4 regions of the Massilia genomosp. 1 genome follow, and region 1 is predicted to be linked to each of the others. Evidence: predicted binding sites of a transcription regulator. Region 1 holds the regulator's gene; each other region holds the start of a gene.

Region 1 (4,929 bases):
GCGCCAGCGCGGCTGCGCAGGCCGGTTTTTTCGATGGCCTGTTCCAGGGCGGGTTGACCAGCACTGGCGGCAGGTCGGCCGCGTCGGCGATGTCCGGCACGGCCAGGTAGCGCGCGGCGGCGTTCGACAGTACCTTCCACGCACCTGCCGACAGCCACGGCTTGAACGCCGGAACCATGTGGGCGCTGCTGGCGAGTACCCCGGCCAGCGCGCAGCGTGCGAAATGCGGTCCGCAGCCATCCCTGGCAATCAATTCGCTCAACACGGCCATCGCCGCTTGCGGCCAGCGCGCGGCCGCCGCGTCAAAACGCGCGGACGAATACGACCTGCCCAGTGTTTCAAGCGCCAGCGCCGTCATCGCTTCGTGCGTGCCGATGCAACTGAGCCCGTCCGAGGTTTCCTCGTAGATGGCATGCGGGGCCAGGAGCGCGACCGCGCCGGCGCCACGGTCGCGCACCACCGTGGCCACGTGCCTGGCCGATGTGCCGATGTTGTGCTCACCGCAGCTTGCCGCCTTGGGCCAGCGGCGCAACGCTTTGATGGCGGCGTCCGAGGTGGCGTAGGCCTTGAACCACTCGTACTGTTCGAACCAGGGCGCGGGAGGCTGGCCTTCCGGCGACTGCGTGCCCAGGGTCAGTTCGTTGGCCAGGTCCGGCGCATCGGGCAGCAGGATGGCCAGCAGGGGACGGCGCCAGTCGGGCAGCGATGGTGCGGCCTGCCGCATCGACCGCACGCACGCGTTCCAGTCCTCCTCGCGCGCCTGCGCCAGGTGCTCACGCAACAGCATGTCGGCCTCGCGATAGCCGCCGGTTAACCAGCTGTAGCCGCTATTGTCCACGTCGGCGCTGATGGCGTACGCCAGGCCGGAGGGATCGCGCTCCTGATCGAGGACCATTCCCAGCCGCTGCAGATACACCGCGACGGCGTAGGGCAAGCCTCTGTCGCTCACCAGGAAGTCGGTGAAGGCGCTGGTATGCACCTCGCCGTAGGCGGAACCGGTTTTCGCTTCCAGCAGCATCATGATGGCGTCCGACAGGGGCGAACCGCGCCGCCGGTCCTGGGCGATGCGCTCGATGGTTTCGGCCACGGCATCGCGGTACGCGGGATCGGAGAGCTCCGCACTGAAGGTGCAATGGCGGGTGACCAGCTTGAAGTCGTCCCAGCATGCGCCGGCGTCGATGGCGCGCGCCATGCCGGGGAACCGGCGCGACGGCATTGCCAGCGCTGCCAGTGCGGGCGATATGTCGACCAGCGGCTCGACCGCCAGCCAGGGCGCCACAGCGCCTGGCGCGGCGATGGCGGGCGCGATGGGGAGCGGGGCGGGTGCGGCTGGCGCGGCTGGCACAGGCGCCAGCGGCGGCGCTGCGCCGATCTCGGCATAGCCCTTGCCGGTTTTTTCGCGTATCAGTTTGTCCATTGCCGCCACCGCCGTGGCGCGGTCAGGATGGGTGTTGGTTTGCCCCTGTCCCGCCGTGCCCACCTTGCCGTAGCGGACATGGAGATCGCAGCCATCCTGCTCGACTTCCCAGAATTTGTTGGACGCGCCTTCGCAACACTCGAAACGTCGCATTCGGCGTCCTAAGCGAGCTTGAAGGGAAGGGGGAAGCGGCTGCCGGCGCGCGCCGTACACTTGTTTCGCTTGCTCATAACGAATGATAAGATAAGTGTTGCAAAAAATGATACTTTACGGCAAAGCGGTGCCCCTGTCGAGCCGTGCCAATCCGGTTATGATGCGCATCCGGACATCCCATCGTGAGACATGCAATGAAGAAAACCCTGTTTTGCCTGGCATTGATGCTGGGCGGCGTGGCGCAAGCGGACGAGCTGGCCGACGCCAACGCCCTGTTCGCGAAAAAATCCTATCCGCAAGCGCTGCAGCTCTACACCAAACTGGCTAACGCCGGCAATGCCGAAGCCCAATTGCACATGGGCGAAATGTATTTTTACGGCGAGGCGGGGACGGTGGACCTGGCCAAGGCCGAAGCCTGGTTCAAGAAATCGGCGGCCAAGGGCAACAAGAGCGCCGCCGGCTCGCTCGAGATGATCAAAAAGCGCGAGACGCGGCGCGCCGAGCTCGATTACTGGATATCCGGATACGATGGCGCCGAGTTCAGCGCAGGCCAGTTCCGCTGTCCGGCGCCGCGCATTCCGGCCATGTCGAAGCAGAACGACGAGATCGAGAGCGTCTCGGCCAAGGTCGCCGCGTGGCAGGATTGCTACAACGCCTTCGTGCGCAAGCTGAACGACGCGAGCCCGCTGACCAAGCGCATTCCCAAGGATATCGCCGACCTCTTGACCAAGGAAGAAACCGAGCAGTCGCGCCTGCACCTGGAAGGCGTGTATGCCGGCATCGCCGAAAACGCCAAGGTTTCGGCCAAGCTGGTGCTGGCCGACTTCGGCGCCTGGCGCAGCGCCACCGACGCCTATATCAAGGAACACAACCGCATCGTGACCGATGCGGCCGCAAGCGCGCCGCGCAAGGGCGACTGAAGCAGGCGGGCGCAGCCGGGCCGCGCCCGCGCCCTCAGTTCCAGCTGCGCATCAAGCCCACCGCCAGGCCTTCGAGCGCGAAATCGTCGGTCGCCGGATCGACGTGGATGACCTTGAAGTCCGGGTTTTCCGGCAGCAGTTCGATCAGCGAGCCAGTCTTTTTGTAGCGCTTGACGGTGACGTCGTCACCGATGCGGGCCACCACGATCTGGCCATTCTTGGCGCTGTCGACCTTTTTGACGGCCAGCAAGTCGCCATCCATGATGCCGGCGTCGCGCATCGACCAGCCACGCACCTTGAGCAGGAAATCGGGGCGCGACGAAAACATCGCCGGGTCCACGCTGTAGGTCGCTTCCACATGTTCCTGCGCCAGGATGGGCGAACCGGCGGCCACGCGCCCGACCAGCGGCAGCGACATGAGCAGGTTCGGCGGCGGCATGGCGATGGCGTCGACGCTGGCGCCGATCAGGCGGATGCCGCGCGAGGTGCCCGGCGAAATTTCGATGGCGCCCTTGCGCGCGAGCGCCTGCAGGTGCTCTTCGGCCGCGTTGGCCGACTTGAAGCCCAGTTCATTGGCGATCTCGGCACGGGTCGGAGGAAAGCCCGTGTTCTCGATCGCATCCTTGATCAGGTTGAGGATTTGTTCTTGCCGTGGTGTGAGCTTGATCATCGATGTGCGGGACTGTGTATATGGACAGACTGTATTTTTGTACAGTATTTCGCGCAATGCAAGGGTTAATTGGCAGAACGGGGAATTATTTGCGACAGGGGCTGTCCAACAAGGACCAAAGGAGGCGCGTCATGGAGCGGCTGGCGGTTTCACCGGTGGGTTATGAGGACGATTTTGTGCTGTGGCGCGAGCAGCAGGCGCAGTTGCTGCGGGCGGAGCGCAGGGAACCCGCAGCTCATCTCGGGCACATCGTTGCGTGCGCGGAACAGCGTCGCAAAAAGAATGTTGTGCCATAAACGCCGCCGAAACCCGTAAGCGCCTCACAGCGTCCTTGTCTGTTGCTCCATTTCACGCTATAATCGCCGGCTTTCCCTTCCCACACTCGTCTTGACGCCGAGGTGGGCATTTGTTTAAACGTCCCTAAGGAGTTATGCATGCGTCATTATGAAATCGTTTTTATCGTCCACCCGGACCAAAGCGAGCAAGTCCCGGCGATGATCGAACGCTACAAAGCCAGCGTAAGCACGCGCGGCGGTTCGGTTCACCGTGTTGAAGACTGGGGCCGTCGCCAGATGGCTTACTCGATCCAGAAGCTGCCAAAAGCGCACTACATCTGCCTGAACATCGAATGCGACAACGAGACCCTCGTGGAACTCGAAACCGCGTTCAAATTCAATGATGCCGTGCTGCGTCACCTCACCGTTAAGATGAAGAAGGCTGAAACCACACCGTCGCCGATGATGAAATCGGTACAACGTGAAGACGCAGCCAAGAGCCACCGCACTGAAGCGCCTGCTCCTGCAGCCGCGCCAGCGCCAGCTCCAGCCGCAGCAGCGTAATTGTTGACAAGATTCCCTGAACGCGAATTGACCTCACCTCGGTGAATCAACTCCAGTTCGTAGCCCAGATTTGCGAGCGCGACGTATTGCGCTACACCCCGGCCGGCGTGCCCATCGTGACCGCCACCCTGCTGCACAGTTCGCAGCAGATGGAAGCAGGGCTTGCCAGGTTGGTCGAATTCGAGATCACCGCGCTTGCCGCGGGCGAGATTTCGGGACGATTCAGCCAGGCCGAATTGGGCGCCGTTCATCAGTTCACGGGATTTCTGGCCAAGAAGAACCGCAGCAGCAAAAGCCTGGTGTTTCACATCATTGATTTCTGTGCCGCCGCCTGAGGCGTCAGCACATTTTTAGATACAGGAGCCTCAAATGGCATTCGGTAAAAAATTCGACAAGAACAAGCTCAAGCTTAAAGAAAAGCGCAAACAACAGAACCCACTGTTCAAGCGTAAGAAATTCTGCCGCTTCACCGCAGCAAACGTTGAACAGGTCGACTACAAAGACGTAGACACCCTGAAAGACTTCGTCCAGGAAAACGGCAAGATCATGCCAGCACGCCTGACCGGTACCAAAGCGCACTACCAGCGTCAGGTTGACACCGCAATCAAGCGCGCCCGCTACCTCGCGCTGCTGCCATACACCGATCTGCACCACGCTTAATCGCTGCGGATAAACTGGAGAACTCTATGCAAATCATTCTGTTGGAAAAAGTTGTTAACGTCGGCAACCTGGGCGATGTTGTTAAAGTCAAAGACGGTTACGCACGTAACTTCCTGATCCCGCAACGCATGGCTCGCCGTGCTACCGCATCGGCTGTCGCTGAATTCGAAGTCAAGCGCGCCGAACTGGAAAAAGCGGCAGCTGCCAAGCTGGCCGCTTCCCAGGCCCAAGGCGACAAGCTGGGCGGCATGACCATCTCGATCGCTCAAA
Region 2 (4,929 bases), on a different contig from region 1:
TCTTACCGCCGCCTCAAGCGCTCACATAGCGCGCGCTCCACGCCGCAATCATGCCGGCCACCCACACCGCATCTTCCCTGCGCGTGAGCAAATGATCCGCATCATCGAGCGACACAAAACTCTTCGGATGCTTGGCCGCCTGGAAAATATGCAGCGCATTATCGATCCCCACGGTCCGGTCGTGCGGCGAATGCATGACCATCAAGGGGCGCTTGAGCGCGGCCGTGCTGACGTTCAGGTTCTGCTCGGCGGCATCGAGCAAAAACTGGCGCTTGATGGTGAACGGCCGCCCGGCCAGTTGCACCAGCGCCTCGCCCTCGGCTTCGATCACGCCGAGCTGCTCGCCGAACAAATTGTTGACATGCGATGGATCGCTCGGCGCACCCACGGTCACGAGCGCGCGCACCTCGTCAATGCCGGCGGCGGCGGCCAGCACGGCGGCCCCGCCCAGGCTGTGTCCGATCAGGATCTCGGGCGCCTTGAGCGAGGTGCGCATGAAGGCGGCGGCGGCCACCAGGTCCTGCACATTCGATGAAAAATTGGTGTTTGCAAAATCGCCTTCGCTCGCGCCCAGCCCCGTAAAATCGAAGCGCAGCACGGCGATGTCATGCTCGGTCAGGGCCTCGGCGATGCGGCTGGCGGCGAACACGTCTTTGCCACAGGTAAAACAATGGGCAAACAGCGCATACGCGCGCGCCGGCCCGTCGGGGGCATCGAGACGGGCCGCCAGCTTGTGCCCATCGGCGCCGGGAAACGCTTGTTTTTCGCTGTGCATCCCTGCTCCTTGTGAATAATGAATCAGAGCATCTTAACCCTGGATGGGCGCCGTTGCCGGGCGCCACTACCGGGCGCCGTTACCGGGCGCCGTTACCGGGAGCCGCTGCCGCTTCCCTAACCAAACAAGCCGTGCAAAAACCAGCGCGGCGCGCTATCGCCATCGGCCCCGGCGATGCGTTCGCGATAGACCCAGTAATGGGCATGGTCCTGCCCCTGGGCGATGAAGTAATCGCGCGTCTGCGACTGGCTCCACCAGCCGGCCTCGATCCGCTCGGGGGTGGACGCCATGCGCAGCGGCGAGCCGTAAAACGGCCGGTGATCGCGCATCAGCAGCGCCACCGGCTTGGCCAGCAGCCAGGCCGGGCGCGGCAAGCTGAGCACGTCCGGCGGCAACTGCATCTGCGCCTGCTGCGCCTTGCCGCGCGCCTGCTGCACCGGCACCCAGCGGTTGGCCAGCTCGGGCCGGTAATCGGCGCGCGGGGCCGCCTGCAGCACATTGTCGGGACCGAGGCGCGCCACCAGCAGTTCGAGCATGCGCCACTGGTCTTGCTCGTTGCCGCCGGGCTCGGGAAACAGCGACTCGCTCGGCATGGCCATGGCCTGCACCTCGGGCGCTTCGAGCACCAGGCCGATCACGTGCGCCTCCAGCGTCAGGCTGCCCAGGCGCTCGCGCAGCAGGCGCACCAGGTGCTCGTCGCGCCAGGTGGGCTCGGCCAGGATGATGTCGAGCACGGTGGGCGCGCGCGCCACCCGCCCGCGCTCGTGTTCGAGCAGCAGCACGATGCGCCCCACCGCCAGTTGGTGCGCGCACAGCCAGCCCGTCATTTGCAGCAGCAGGCTGTGGGCGCCGGCCAGCAGGGCATCGGCCTGTTCGACCCGGTCGAACAATTCCAGCCGGGCCTGGAACGTGGTGGGCGCGGCGATCCAGTCGAACAGCTCGGCCGTCATGCCGTAGGCCGCATCGAGCACGGCCAGCAAGGCGCCGCCGCAACGGCGCTGCAAGCCCGGACGCGGCAGCCGCCGCAGCTGGCCCAGCGACACGCAGCCAATGCCCTCTAACCAGGCGGCAAACGGACGCGCCGGCAGCGGCAAGGCGGCCGGCAGGCGGTCGAGGCGGCGCTTGAGCGACGCCATGCCGAGCGCGTGCCCGGCCCCGCTGCGCGCCAGCAGCCAGGCGCCGCGCGCGGTCGGCGCGCAGCTCAGCTGAACCACGAAGCCGAGCGCGCGCAGGCTGGCGCGAATGCGCCGGCACAATGCGCGCACCCCGCCGAACAGGCGCAGGCTGGCGCCCACGTCCATCAGCAAGGTCGCTTCTTCGGCCAGGGTGACCTGCGGCGTGTACTGCAGCAGCGCCATGGCCACCGCCTGCAGGGCGGCGGCCTCGCGCGCCGGCACGCGCTCGTGCAGGCGCGCGCCGGGCAGCAGCATCAGCACGCCGCCGCGGCGCATGCCCGCGCGCACCCCGCCCGCCAGCGCCAGCGCCGACGCGGCCAGCACGCGCTCGCTCTCGAGTACGACGCTGGCGGCCTCAGCCGACCAGTGCGGGCTGAACACGTCGAGCGCCAGGCGGGGCAAATAGAGGCCGATCCAGAGTCGCATGGCGTTGGAGTAAACAAGGAGTCAGGGGAAGAAACAGGGGCGCGTCGCGCTGCGGCCCCCGGCGTTTGACGAAACCGATGTCGAGCCCGCCGAGGGCCGGACGCAGGCTCAGGCGCAGCGGCGCGGGCGAGGCATCCTGGGCCGCCGCGAGCGGGCGCAGCAGGAAGAACAGGGCTTCGCCGCCTTGCGCCGCCAGATGCAGGCGGCGCAAGGACTCGGGCCGTGCATGGCTGGCCCAGAACAGCAGCGCGCCACAACTACCGCTGCGCAACACCTGTTCGGCCGCCCACAAGGCATCGGCATTGCGCGCGCTGCGCACCCAGATCAGCTGGGAGGGAGACAAGCCGAGCGCGGCCAGCGCCAGCGCCTGCGGTGGATGGGGCGGCTGCAGCAGCACGATGCGGCGTTCGGCCACCTTGGCCAGGGCCGGGCGCAACAGGCGCAATTCGCCGATGCCGCTTTGTTGCAGCAGCAACTCGACCAGGCAGCCGCTGGGCCAGCCGCCGCCGGGCAACTGGGGCGAGAGCGTGGGATGGCCGCTGTCGACACAGCGCGTACCGGCGTGGGCCAGTTGGGAAGCGCGCCACAAGGCGGGATGCAAAGTCTCGGGCGCGGCAAGAAGATTGGGGGAGTTCATGGTGGAATCAACAAAGTACTGTATGTTTATACAGTACTCGCTGACTGCCAATTTGGCAAGGCCTATCGTGCGCCACCTCTCCCCCTCACCCTATGGAAGACGGACATTCCGACGCAAAACTGCAGCAATTTCCTACAACCGGGGTCAGAGCTTTAATTAGAAATATTTCCAGTAACGCATCCCGGCGCGGCGCTTAACAGCGCTTTGCGCATCCGCCCGACAATCGAGCGCGGGCCGCTGACCACGATCGTGCCGCGATGCTGCGCAATCCTTAGCGCGCCCTCGTTCCAGCGCAACACGCGCGGCAGTTTTTGAAGATAAACAGCACTTGCGCCGCTGCGCCGCTCTTGCACATAACCCAGGCGTTCCAGCGTATCGAGCAGGCTCCGCATGCTTGCCGCGCCTGCGGGCGCCACGGAAAACTGCACCGGCAGGACCATGCAGACCGACCCCAGCGAGCCCAGCGCCGTGCCGCACAGAAGCGCCACCAGCGGCGGCGCTTCTTTCAGCCCGATCATGAGCGCGTGCATCGGCAAGGTGACCGCCAGCACCATGACCAACCATGATCCCAGTTGCGACCAGGATTGAAACAGCAGCAAATAGCGCCAGAAGGGACGTGGATAGGTGAGCGCTGAAATGGCTCCACGGGAAGGGGGAACGGTCATCGAGGTCACTCCTGGCGGATGAGGATGGGAAGGCGGCAGTGCCGATCCCGCCGATCCTGACGCAGCGCGCACGGTGACATATTGAAATCGATCAAAAATACTCTGAATCATGATTTCATCAATATCAATGGCGACAAGCGGTTCCGAGCGCAGCAAGGGATGTCACCCGTCGCCGGAAAAAAGCAATTGCCACGCAAGCCCATCATGCAAGGCGGCCCCCTGCCCGCCGCACACGAGCATCTTTTGTCCATCCGGCGAGACATCGATACGGTGGCTGACCCACGCAACCTCATCGGGAACGGGATGTTTCTCCAACAGGCGCGCGGCTACCATCGTATTGTTTTCAAGGGCGAGCATGCCGTCATCGTTGGCGCACCACAGCGTACTCTGGAACCATGCCGCATCGGCGAACGGAAGACTTTGATGGCGTCGCTCGACCAGTTCCCAAGTGGAATCGCGGCCTTTCCAGATCGACCCTCTGAGATCGGTGACATACACGTCGTCGTCGCCACAGGTGATGGTGCAGAGCTCAAGTCCGAGGGAAACGGCAACTTTCCCCACCGGGTCCCGTTGAGTGCCGGGCGTCGGTACGGCAATTGGCTTCGTTGTCGGGTTTGGAGTAGGATTCGTTATTTCCTACGGAATCGAATACGGGCTTGACTCGTACGTTGTCCGCAACACTGTAAAGGGTCGTTAGTACCAATGTTCTGCTACAGAGACTTAGTCGCCCAGATGCGAGATTTTTCGATTTTTACTGGCGCGACGAGTGCGTTGATCGCTGTCTGCATCAAGGCAGATATAGGCTTGTGGCTTTATGTCGCCTGCCTTTTGCTGCCTCTGCTAGGGGTTGGTGGAGGCGTCTATTATGGAAAACGTACGCAAGTTAGCCGTTCATTTTTTCTGTGGAGCCTGAGCATTTTGTCCTGTTCGACCGTGTTGGGTGCGTTTGTCGCATACAAAGCGCTTGCACGCATTGGTGTCATGATGTCGTTGGAGGTTACTCTTGTCACTTGGGGTGTAATCGCTGGCGGCTTCTATTGGCGGGTATTCCGTAACGGAGTAAATCGTCATCCTGCTGCTGTCAACATGAAGGTTGTGAATTCCGGCGCTGTGGGCGGTGCGTTTTTAGGAGGACTAGGTTTTCTGGTCCCGCCAGATGCTCTCATTCCTGGTGTGGCTTTCCTTGTTCAATTGGCGTTTGGCGCCATACTCGTCGGAGCGTTCATGTTCTTGTTGCGCGATTTCATGGAT
Region 3 (4,929 bases), on a different contig from region 1:
GGCTAGGAGAGTCGCTGGCATAACTACTTGACATGCGCAACAGCGTTATGAACGAAGATAAATAGAATAGAGCGGAAAAGCGTAGCGCCTTCCACCGTTGAGGAGTATGACAGGCGTACCAGCCCGGCATACGGCGAAAGGCGCTCCGCTTTTCCGCCCCAGGGCGTGGCCCAGAGACGTGGCACCAGCGTTGCGGCGCACTTGTAAAAACAACCCGCAAACAAGGGGATATATCAATTACCGATAATACATATTCATCGCCCGGACCGACTTAATCATCATCCGGATCGCGCCCCTGCATCGCCGCCTTGACCGCGCGCTGCGAAAACCCGCGCTGCATCAAGAACCGCATCTGCTTGTTGCGCTCGGCGGGATCGCTCGCCACCGTGCCGTACTTGCGCTCCCACACCTCGCGGGCGCGCGCCATCTCGCTGTCGACCAGGCCGGCCTTGAGCTCCTGTAAGGCTTCGCCCCTGACCCCGTGACTTTGCAGCTCGGCCATGATGCGACTGTTGCCGAAGCGCGCCGAGCGGCGGTGAATCAGGGATTCGGAAAAACGTTCCTGCGACAGCCAGTTGTTTTTCTCGAGAAAATCGAGCAGGGCCTCGACATCGTCGCCCTCCTCCGCATGGCGCGCCAGCTTGCGCCCCAGCTCGAGCCGGCTGTGCTCGCGCATCGACAGATAGCGCAGGGCACGGCCTTTCAGGCTCAAATGGGGTGCTGCCATCGCCAGGCCCGCCGATTACTCGGGGACAGCCTTCAGCTTGGCCGCCTTGACGGCAGGCTCCTCGCCAGCGACCGGCGGCAGTTCGCGCACGCCGAGAGCGACGCGTACCTTGTTTTCGATCTCGCGCGCCAGAGCCGGACGCTCCTTGAGGTAAATACGCGCATTGTCCTTACCCTGGCCGATACGTTCGCCGTTATAGCTGTACCAGGAACCCGACTTCTCGACGATCTTGTTATCCGCACCCAGATCCAGAATCTCGCCTTCGCGCGACGTGCCTTCGCCATACAGGATGTCGAAGTGCGCTTCCTTGAACGGCGGCGCGATCTTGTTCTTGACGACCTTGACCTTGGTTTCGTTACCGATGACTTCGTCGCCGGACTTGATCGAACCGGTACGGCGGATGTCCAGGCGCACCGAGGCGTAGAACTTGAGCGCGTTACCGCCGGTGGTGGTCTCCGGGCTGCCGAACATGACGCCGATCTTCATGCGGATCTGGTTGATGAAGATCACCAGGGTGTTGGTGCGGTTGATCGAGCCAGTCAGCTTGCGCAGCGCCTGGGACATCAGACGTGCCTGCAAACCCGGCAGGGAGTCGCCCATGTCGCCTTCGATCTCGGCGCGCGGCGTCAACGCGGCGACCGAGTCGATGACGACCAGGTCGACGCTGCCCGAACGCACCAGCGCGTCGGTGATTTCCAGCGCCTGTTCACCCGTGTCCGGCTGCGAAATGAGCAGTTCGGACAGGTTGATGCCCAGTTTTTGGGCATAGCCGACGTCCAGCGCGTGCTCGGCGTCGATAAAGGCGCAGGTGCCGCCCAGTTTTTGCATTTGCGCGATGGTCTGCAGGGTCAAGGTGGTTTTACCCGACGATTCAGGACCGTAGATCTCGACCACGCGGCCGCGCGGCAGGCCGCCCACGCCAAGCGCAATGTCCAGGCCGAGCGAGCCGGTCGAGACGACCTGCACATCTTCGACCGGCGCGTTGGCGTCCATGCGCATGACGGAGCCCTTGCCGAACTGCTTTTCAATCTGCGCCAGGGCAGCGGCCAGCGCCTTGCCCTTCTCGCCAGCATTTAATACGGTTTTTTTATCGTCCATAACTTTCTTTCAGTCCAGAGAGTGGTCCAGATCAAGGGCGGGTAGCACGTCACAGGCACTACTGTACAAATAAACAGTGGTTTGTGCAAGCGCCACACGCCTCAGTTTCAAAAAAATTCCCGGCGTTGCGGCAAATGAAACACAATAGCCCTAATTAGACGTCCCGGTGCCACCATGCGTATTTTACTTGCCGAAGATGATAGCGTGCTTGCCGATGGATTGACGCGCTCCTTGCGCCAGTCCGGCTACGCCATCGATTGTGTGAAGAACGGACAGGAGGCCGATACCGCCCTGTCCACCCAGGAATTCGACCTCCTGATCCTCGACCTGGGCTTGCCGCGCCTGTCCGGGCTGGAAGTGCTGCGCCGCCTGCGCGCGCGCGCCTCGCTGCTGCCGGTGCTGATCCTCACCGCGGCCGACTCGATCGAGCAGCGGGTCAACGGCCTCGACCTGGGCGCCGACGATTACATGGCCAAGCCGTTCGCCCTGTCCGAGCTGGAGGCGCGCGTGCGCGCCCTGACCCGGCGCGGCGCCGGCGGCGGCGCGGCCGTGGTGCGCCACGGCCCGCTGGCGTACGACCAGGTCGGGCGCAGCGCCTATATCAACGAGCAGATGCTGGACTTGTCGGCGCGCGAACTAGGCTTGCTCGAAATTTTGCTGGCGCGCGCCGGGCGCCTGGTGTCCAAGGAACAACTGGTCGACCATTTGTGCGAATGGGGCGAGGAAGTGTCGAACAACGCCATCGAAGTCTATGTACACCGCCTGCGCAAAAAGATCGAGGTGGGCGGGGTGCGCATCGCCACGGTGCGCGGCCTGGGCTACTGCCTGGAAAAATTCCCCGACGCCGGACGCGGCGCTCCCGACACGGGCGCGGCATCGAAGTGAGCGTGCGCGACGCCGCCCTGGCGCCGCCGGAGGCCCCGGACGCCCTCGAGACCTTGTATGTGCCGCCCGGCGCCGAGCTGGAAGAAAACATCCAGCATTCCCTGTTCGGAGAAATCCTCGACTGGATGCTGGCGCCCTTGCTGCTGCTGTGGCCGATGAGCATCGCGATCACCTACCTGGTGGCCAAGTCGATCGCCAACCAGCCCTTCGACCATGCGCTGGAAGACAGCATCACCGTGCTGGCCCAGCAGGTGCGCGAAGTCGACGGCAAGGTGTTCTCGCGCCTGCCCGGCAGCGCGCGCGACATCCTGCGCGCCGACGATGTGGACCAGGTGTTCATCCAGATCAGCGGCCCGCGCCGCGAGCACATCGACGGCGACCGCGACCTGCCGCTGCCGCCCGACGACGAGCGCCTGCGCAACGGCCGCGTGCATTTCCGCAATGACTTGATGCACGGCACGCCGGTGCGCATCGCCTTTTCGTATGTCAACCTGCGCCCGCTGGCCAGGCGCGGCGACGAACCCTGGGCCGCCCTGGTGCAGGTGGCCGAAACCCTGGACAAGCGCGCCCAGCTGGCCAACGAAATCATCAAGGGCGTGATCCTGCCCCAGTTCATCATCTTGCCGATCGTGCTGGCCCTGGTCTGGTTCGCGCTCGCGCGCGGCCTGTCGCCGCTGGCGCAGTTACAGGAACGCATCCGCGCGCGCCGTCCCGACGACCTGTCGCCGATCGATTCGCGCCAGGTGCCGGAAGAAATCTCGCCGCTGGTCGGTTCCCTCAACGACATGCTCGAACGCCTGTCGCAAACCATCGACATGCAAAAGCGCTTCATCGCCGACGCCGCCCACCAGATGAAAACCCCGCTGGCCGGCATGCGCATGCAGTCCGAACTGGCGCTGCGCCAGCGCGACCCCGATGAAATCCGCCGCTCGCTCGAGCAACTGGCCAAGAGCTCGGAAGCGGCCACGCGCCTGGTCAACCAGTTGCTGGCCCTGGCGCGCGCCGAAAACCAGCCCAACGCCGGCCTCGCCTACGAAGTGCTGGACCTGTGCGACAGCGCGCGCGACACCGTGCAGGACTGGGTGCAAGCCTCGTTCGCGCACCGCATCGACCTCGGCTTCGAGCAGCCCGAGGCGCCGGTGCCGATCGCCGCCAACGCCATGATGCTGCGCGAAATGCTGTCGAACCTGATCGACAACGCCCTGCGCTACACCCCGGCCGGCGGCAGCGTCACCGTGCGCGTGCGGCGCGAGCTTGATCTGGCGATCCTGGAAGTGGAAGACAGCGGCCCCGGCATCGCCCCGGCCGAGCGCGCCCACGTGTTCGAGCGCTTTTACCGCATCCTCGGCAACAGCGCGCCCGGCAGCGGCCTCGGCCTGGCCATCGTGCGCGAGATCGCCCAGCAGCACGGGGCCGAGATCGACATTGTCAACAATCCGCGCAGCGGACAAAAAAAAGGGTCGCCCGGCTGCCTGTTCCGCCTGACCTTCCCGCCGCCGTGCGTCACCGATGAGGACAACTGCTGATGCCGACCGCCCTTGGCTCCCTGGCCGAGCAGCGCCGCCGCCTGGTGGCCGCGCGCCGCATTCACTGGCGCCGCACGCGCCGCCTCACCGCCATCCTCCTGCTGGTGTGGCTGGCGAGCGGCTTTTGCACCGTGTTTTTCGCGCGCGAACTGGCCGCCTGGTCGCTGGCCGGCTGGCCGCTGCCGTTCTACCTGGCCGCCCAGGGCGCCTCGCTGGTGTACCTGGCCATCCTCGGCGTGTACGTGCTGGCGATGCGGCGCGCCGACCGCCGCTTCCTGGCCCTGCTCAAAGCCGCGCCCGGGGGGACGTCGTGAGCGCCGCGTTGCGGCGCCTGAGCCGCTACTACCTGTGGTTTACGGCCGGCTTCGTCGCCTTCATCGTCGCGCTGGCCCTGCTCGAACGCGAAGGCATGCCACGCGTCTGGCTCGGCTACCTGTACATGTTCGCCACCATCGTGCTGTACGCCGCCATCGGCGTGATCAGCCGCACCTCGAACGTGACCGAATACTATGTGGCCGGGCGGCGCGTGCCGGCCCTGTTCAACGGCATGGCCACCGCCGCCGACTGGATTTCGGCGGCCAGCTTCATCAGCCTGGCCGGCGGGCTGTACCTGCACGGCTTCGACGGCCTGGCCTACATCATGGGCTGGACCGGCGGCTATTGCCTGGTGGCGCTGCTGATCGCGCCCTACCT
Region 4 (4,929 bases), on a different contig from region 1:
CGATGGCCCCATTGCGCCGCCAACCAGGTCAGCACGGTCGAGGGCAGCAAGATGCCGAGCATGGTCACCGCCACGCCCAGGAAGGCGGCCCCGGTGCTGCCGGCGTTCATGCCGACTTGCCAGCCCATCAGCGCAACGAACAGCACGTTCGGCCCCGGCGCGGCCTGGGCCAGGGCGATGGCATTGTTGAATTGCGCCTGGCTCAGCCAGTGATGCTGCTCGACCAGGTAGCGATGCATCTCGGACGTGGTCGAGATGGCGCCGCCGACCGACATCAGCGAGAGCATCAGGTAGTGTCCGAACAGGCTCAGCCAGTCGCTCCAGCTGAGCACGATCTGCGGCACGATCTCGGGCGCGCTCATGGCCGCAGCCGGCGACAGGTGAGCAAGCAGGCCAGCCCGCCCACGCCGAACAGGACGACCATCAGCGGCAAGCGCAGCAGCGCCACCAGCACGAAGCCGATCACGCACAGGGTCCAGCACCACAGTTGCGGCATCGGGTTGTTGGAGAGCGCCAGCGACAGCTTCAGGCCGGCGGCGCCGATCATGCCGGCCGACACCGCCGCCATGCCGCGCAAGGCGCCGGCCACGCCGGGATGGTCGATGAAGCGCGCATGGACCAGCGCCAGCAGCAGTACCAGCACCAGCGGCAGGGCCAGCATGCCGGCCAGCGCCGACAGCGCGCCGGCCAGGCCAAAATAGCGGCCGCCGATCATCATCGACAAGTTGACCACGTTCGGTCCCGGCAGGATCTGGGCGACGGCCCAGTCTTCCAGGAACTCCTCATGGGTCAGCCATTGCTTGCGCTCCACAATCTCGCGTTGCACAACTGCCAGCACGCCGCCAAAGCCTTGCAGCGCCAGCAGGGTGAAGGAAACGAACAGGTCGGTCAGCGATTGCGGACGCGGACGCTCGGTCAGGGACGGATCGGTCATGCGCCATTATCGCGCCGGCCCGTCCGCCTGTCCATGCGGGCTCAGCAGCCGCCGATGCCGCGCACCACCCGGCCCGTGCCGCTGCAGGCGTCGCCAATGTCCTCGGCAATGATGGATGGCATGCGCACGGGTGCGATCCGCCATTTTAGGAGCGCCCGATCGCGTCCGGCGCTGCGTAGCCGAAGACAACTATGGCGCGTATAACTATGCCCGAAGCATATTTTTTGCCGTTTCGATGGAACCTTGACATTGACTTTGCTCTCTATTGATGGATACTCGTTAAGCAACTCGGGTTCCCTTCGACGTACTCGCCATGCCCCTGTAAGGACCACACCATGAATCGACAGCAACGCCACAACAGCGGCGGCTTCGCCCTGGCCGAACCGAATAATCAACGCCTGGACCTGCGCCAGCGCGACATCGTCAACCATGCCATCTCGGTCCAGGCAAGCAGAAATACCATGTCCGCCATCGAGTACCTGAAAGCGCAGGATATCCATCCCGACGTGATCGAACGGGTGTTGCTGGAACCTGAGCGCCGGCGCGGGACGCTCCACCATTGAGCGGTGCAGGGTGGGGCGGCGGGGCCGGCGCAAGGCGCGCGCCCGATGCTGTGTGCATATCAGAATGTTATCGAACCACCCATCCCGCGCTGCGTGCAAAACAGGCGCTTATGCACAAAAAAATCTTGTAGGAAATTTCTTATTATTTTTTACCGCCTTCTCCATTGACTTTGTAAGTGCTTGATTTATATAGGAATTATTTCTGCCTCACGAATGAGCATTTTGTTGAAACCCGCATCGTTACACGCTTGCGGACTGTCAAGGGGGGATTATCCACAAAGTTATCCACAGCGATTGTGGATATCCCAAAAAGTACTTTAGAAACGGCTACTTAGCGCGTACATGGGGATCTTTGAGCGTCGCCTGGACCCACGCCGCATGCGCGCCGGGGCGCGCGACGAAAAATATCGTCGGCGTTTTTGCTTGCGTAATAATACTGTATAAATGTACAGTCATGTCAACTCCAGTTCGAATGTCCGATATGACCGCTGCTTTTCACGCCGATGTGCCCGCCGACGCCGTCGACGATCCCTTCGCCAGTCTTAATCCCGCGCAGCGCGCCGCCGTCGAGCATGACATCGGCGTGGCCCCGGCCGATGCGCGGCCCCTGCTGGTGATCGCCGGCGCCGGCTCCGGCAAAACCAATACCCTGGCGCACCGCGTGGCGCGCCTGATCACGGGCGGCGCCGATCCCCAGCGCATCCTGCTGCTCACATTTTCACGCCGCGCCGCCAAGGAAATGACGGAGCGCGCCGGTACGGTGTTGCACCGGATCATGAACGTGCGCGGCGGTCAGGCCGCGGCCACGCTGCCGTGGGCCGCCCTTCCGTGGGCCGGCACGTTTCACAGCATCGGCGCGCGCCTGCTGCGCGACTACGCCGGCCGCATCGGCCTGGACGAATCGTTCACCATCCACGACCGCGGCGATTCGGAAGACCTGATGGGCATGGTGCGCCACGAGATTGGCCTGACCCAGACCCAGAAACGGTTTCCGCTCAAGAGTACCTGCCTGGCCATTTACTCGCGCGTGGTCAACAGCCGCGATACGCTGGCGCTGGTGCTCCAGGGGACTTTTCCTTGGTGCAGCGAGTGGGAAGCCGAGCTCAAGACGCTGTTCGGCGCTTACGTGGACGCCAAGCAAGAGCAGAACGTGCTCGATTACGACGATTTGTTATTGTTTTGGGCGGAGATGGCGGCCGATGCGGAACTGGGCGCCCACATCGGCGGTTTGTTCGATCACGTACTGGTCGATGAGTACCAGGATACCAACCGCTTGCAAGCCGCCATCCTGATGGGCATGAAACCGGGCGGGGAGGGCGTGATGGTGGTCGGCGACGATGCCCAGTCGATCTATTCGTTCCGGGGCGCCACGGTGCGCAATATTCTCGATTTCCCCAAGCAATTCGCGCGGGAAGCGCGCATCGTCACCCTCGAGCGCAACTACCGCTCGACCCAGCCGATCCTGGACGCCTCCAACGCCGTGATCGGCGCCGCGCTCGAACGGCATGCCAAGACCTTGTGGACCGACAAGGTCTCGACCGTCCTGCCGCAACTGGTGCTCATTCCCGACGAAGCCGAACAGGCGCGCTGGGTCTGCAAGCGCATCCTGGAGCACCGCGAAACCGGCATGGCGCTCAAGGCGCAGGCGGTACTGTTTCGCGCCGCCAGCCACAGCGCCGCGCTGGAGCTTGAACTCATGCGCCGCAACATTCCCTTCGTCAAATTCGGTGGCCTCAAGTTCCTGGAAGCATCGCACATCAAGGATGTGCTGGCGGTGCTGCGTTTTGCCCAGAATCCGAGCGGCAGGGTGGCCGGTTTTCGCGTGGTGCAGCTGGTGCCCGGGATCGGCGCCGCCACCGCCACCCGCTTGCTCGATGCGGTTGCCGAATCGGCCGAGCCGCTGCGCGCGGTCGAGCAATTTGCCGCGCCCGCCAAAAGCGGCGGCGACTGGGAGCAGTTCGTGGCCCTGTTCCGCGCACTGCGTGCGCCGGGCTTGCGCTGGCCCGCCGATATCGAGCTGGTCAAGAACTGGTATCTGCCGCACCTCGAACGCATGCATGACGATGCGCAAGTGCGCGTGGCTGACGTCGAGCAACTGGCGCGCTTGGCCTCCGGTCATGGCTCGCGCGAAACCTTTCTGGCTGAAATCACCCTCGACCCGCCCGAAGCGACCAGCGACCGCGCCGGGCCGCCCCATCTGGACGAGGATTACCTGACTCTCTCGACCATCCACTCCTCCAAGGGGCAGGAGTGGAAGTCGGTGCATGTGCTTAACGTGGTGGACGGTTGCATTCCGTCGGATATGAGCACCGGCAATTCGGACGATATCGAGGAGGAACGGCGCCTGCTGTACGTCGCCATGACGCGCGCCAAGGAACATCTGCACCTGGTGGTGCCGAACCGGTTTTTCATCAAGCAGCAGGCGCAGATGGGCGACCGCCACGTGTATGCGGCGCGTTCGCGCTTCATCAGCCCGGCCATGCTCAAGCATTTCGACGAATCGGTGTGGATGACGGCCGACACCGTCCAAAGCAGGAAACCCATGCCCGAGAGCGTACGCATGCTGGTGCGCGATCGCGCCCGCAACGCCTGGAAGTAAGCGGGGCCGCCGTCAGGGGCTGTTACACGAGCACAGTGGCCACCGCCACATATTCGTAGGGCGCACCGCCCGCTTCGCTCAGCGCCTGCACCGAGCAGCGCAGGTGCAGGGCGGCGCCATCGGCCGCTTGCGTGTGGATGTCGCCCGACCAGGCGCCATCGTGCGCCAGGGCCCGCTCGATCTCGCCGGCGAGCGGCTCGGGAAACGGCGCCGCGTGCAAGGCATCGAGCCCGTGTCCGACGAGTTCGTCGCGCCGCTTCCCGCTCAGCGCGCAGACTCTGTCGCTCGCGTCGCGGATACGTCCCTGTGGATCGAGCGTGAGCACCAGGGCCTGTTGCCCGATCAATTCCTGCACCGCGCGCGCCTCGGCCAGCTCGATGTGCAGCGCGGCCCGGTCGGCGGCGGCCGCCTGCAGGCCGGCATAGGCGCGCAGCGACGCGATCACGGTGGTGAACAGTTTGCGTGTGGTCAGGTCGGCCTTGGACCAGAAATCGTTGATATCGTAATCGCAGATGATGCTGTGTTCCAGCGCCTGGCCAGGCTGGCCGGTGCGCAGCACGATACGCACGAGTTCGTTGTGCAGGTCGGAACGCACCTGGCGCGCCACCTGCAAGCCGGCATCTGGCGTTTCCATGATGACATCAAGTAGCACCAGCGCAATGTCAGGCGTGGCGCGCAGGGTAGCCAGCGCTTCCTTGCCGCTGTAGGCGTGCAGGAAGCTCAGGCGGCGTCCCTGGAACTGGGTATTGCTGAGAGCAAACTTGGTGACCACGTGGACGTCGACATCGTCGTCCACGATCAGGATGCGCCAGGGCGGTTTTTCGTGCGCTGGC

What was found. The regulator LexA, encoded in region 1, represses DNA repair genes until DNA is damaged. The targets are predictions, from matches to a motif close to ACTGTATNNNNATACAGT.
Region 2: imuA (translesion DNA synthesis-associated protein ImuA) is a predicted target of LexA. The motif match lies at 3,031-3,048, and genes of this name have one in related genera.
Region 3: recA (recombinase RecA) is a predicted target of LexA. The motif match lies at 1,886-1,903, and genes of this name have one in related genera.
Region 4: F1735_RS29450 (ATP-dependent helicase) is a predicted target of LexA. The motif match lies at 1,933-1,950, and genes of this name have one in related genera.

The regions. Positions count from the first base shown of each region.
Region 1 is NZ_WHJF01000037.1:51,285-56,213, forward strand. Features, by position in the region: gene F1735_RS15680 (WGR and DUF4132 domain-containing protein) at 1-1,570, opposite strand, end outside; gene F1735_RS15685 (tetratricopeptide repeat protein) at 1,765-2,490, shown strand; gene lexA (transcriptional repressor LexA) at 2,525-3,160, opposite strand; gene F1735_RS15695 (DUF29 domain-containing protein) at 3,292-3,456, shown strand; gene rpsF (30S ribosomal protein S6) at 3,595-3,999, shown strand; gene priB (primosomal replication protein N) at 4,041-4,334, shown strand; gene rpsR (30S ribosomal protein S18) at 4,369-4,659, shown strand; gene rplI (50S ribosomal protein L9) at 4,686-4,929, shown strand, end outside.
Region 2 is NZ_WHJF01000001.1:18,176-23,104, reverse strand. Features, by position in the region: gene F1735_RS00125 (alpha/beta hydrolase family protein) at 14-775, opposite strand; gene F1735_RS00120 (Y-family DNA polymerase) at 892-2,376, opposite strand; gene imuA (translesion DNA synthesis-associated protein ImuA) at 2,306-3,013, opposite strand; gene F1735_RS00110 (hypothetical protein) at 3,166-3,834, opposite strand; gene F1735_RS00105 (hypothetical protein) at 3,841-4,176, opposite strand; gene F1735_RS00100 (hypothetical protein) at 4,411-4,929, shown strand, end outside.
Region 3 is NZ_WHJF01000016.1:173-5,101, forward strand. Features, by position in the region: partial or broken gene F1735_RS35635 (hypothetical protein) at 1-23, shown strand, start outside; gene recX (recombination regulator RecX) at 272-727, opposite strand; gene recA (recombinase RecA) at 743-1,825, opposite strand; gene F1735_RS08285 (response regulator) at 2,000-2,710, shown strand; gene F1735_RS08290 (sensor histidine kinase) at 2,707-4,236, shown strand; gene F1735_RS08295 (DUF4212 domain-containing protein) at 4,236-4,550, shown strand; gene F1735_RS08300 (sodium:solute symporter family protein) at 4,547-4,929, shown strand, end outside.
Region 4 is NZ_WHJF01000129.1:2,012-6,940, reverse strand. Features, by position in the region: gene F1735_RS29465 (chromate transporter) at 1-362, opposite strand, end outside; gene F1735_RS29460 (chromate transporter) at 359-934, opposite strand; gene F1735_RS29455 (hypothetical protein) at 1,270-1,497, shown strand; gene F1735_RS29450 (ATP-dependent helicase) at 1,979-4,096, shown strand; gene F1735_RS29445 (PAS domain-containing protein) at 4,119-4,929, opposite strand, start outside.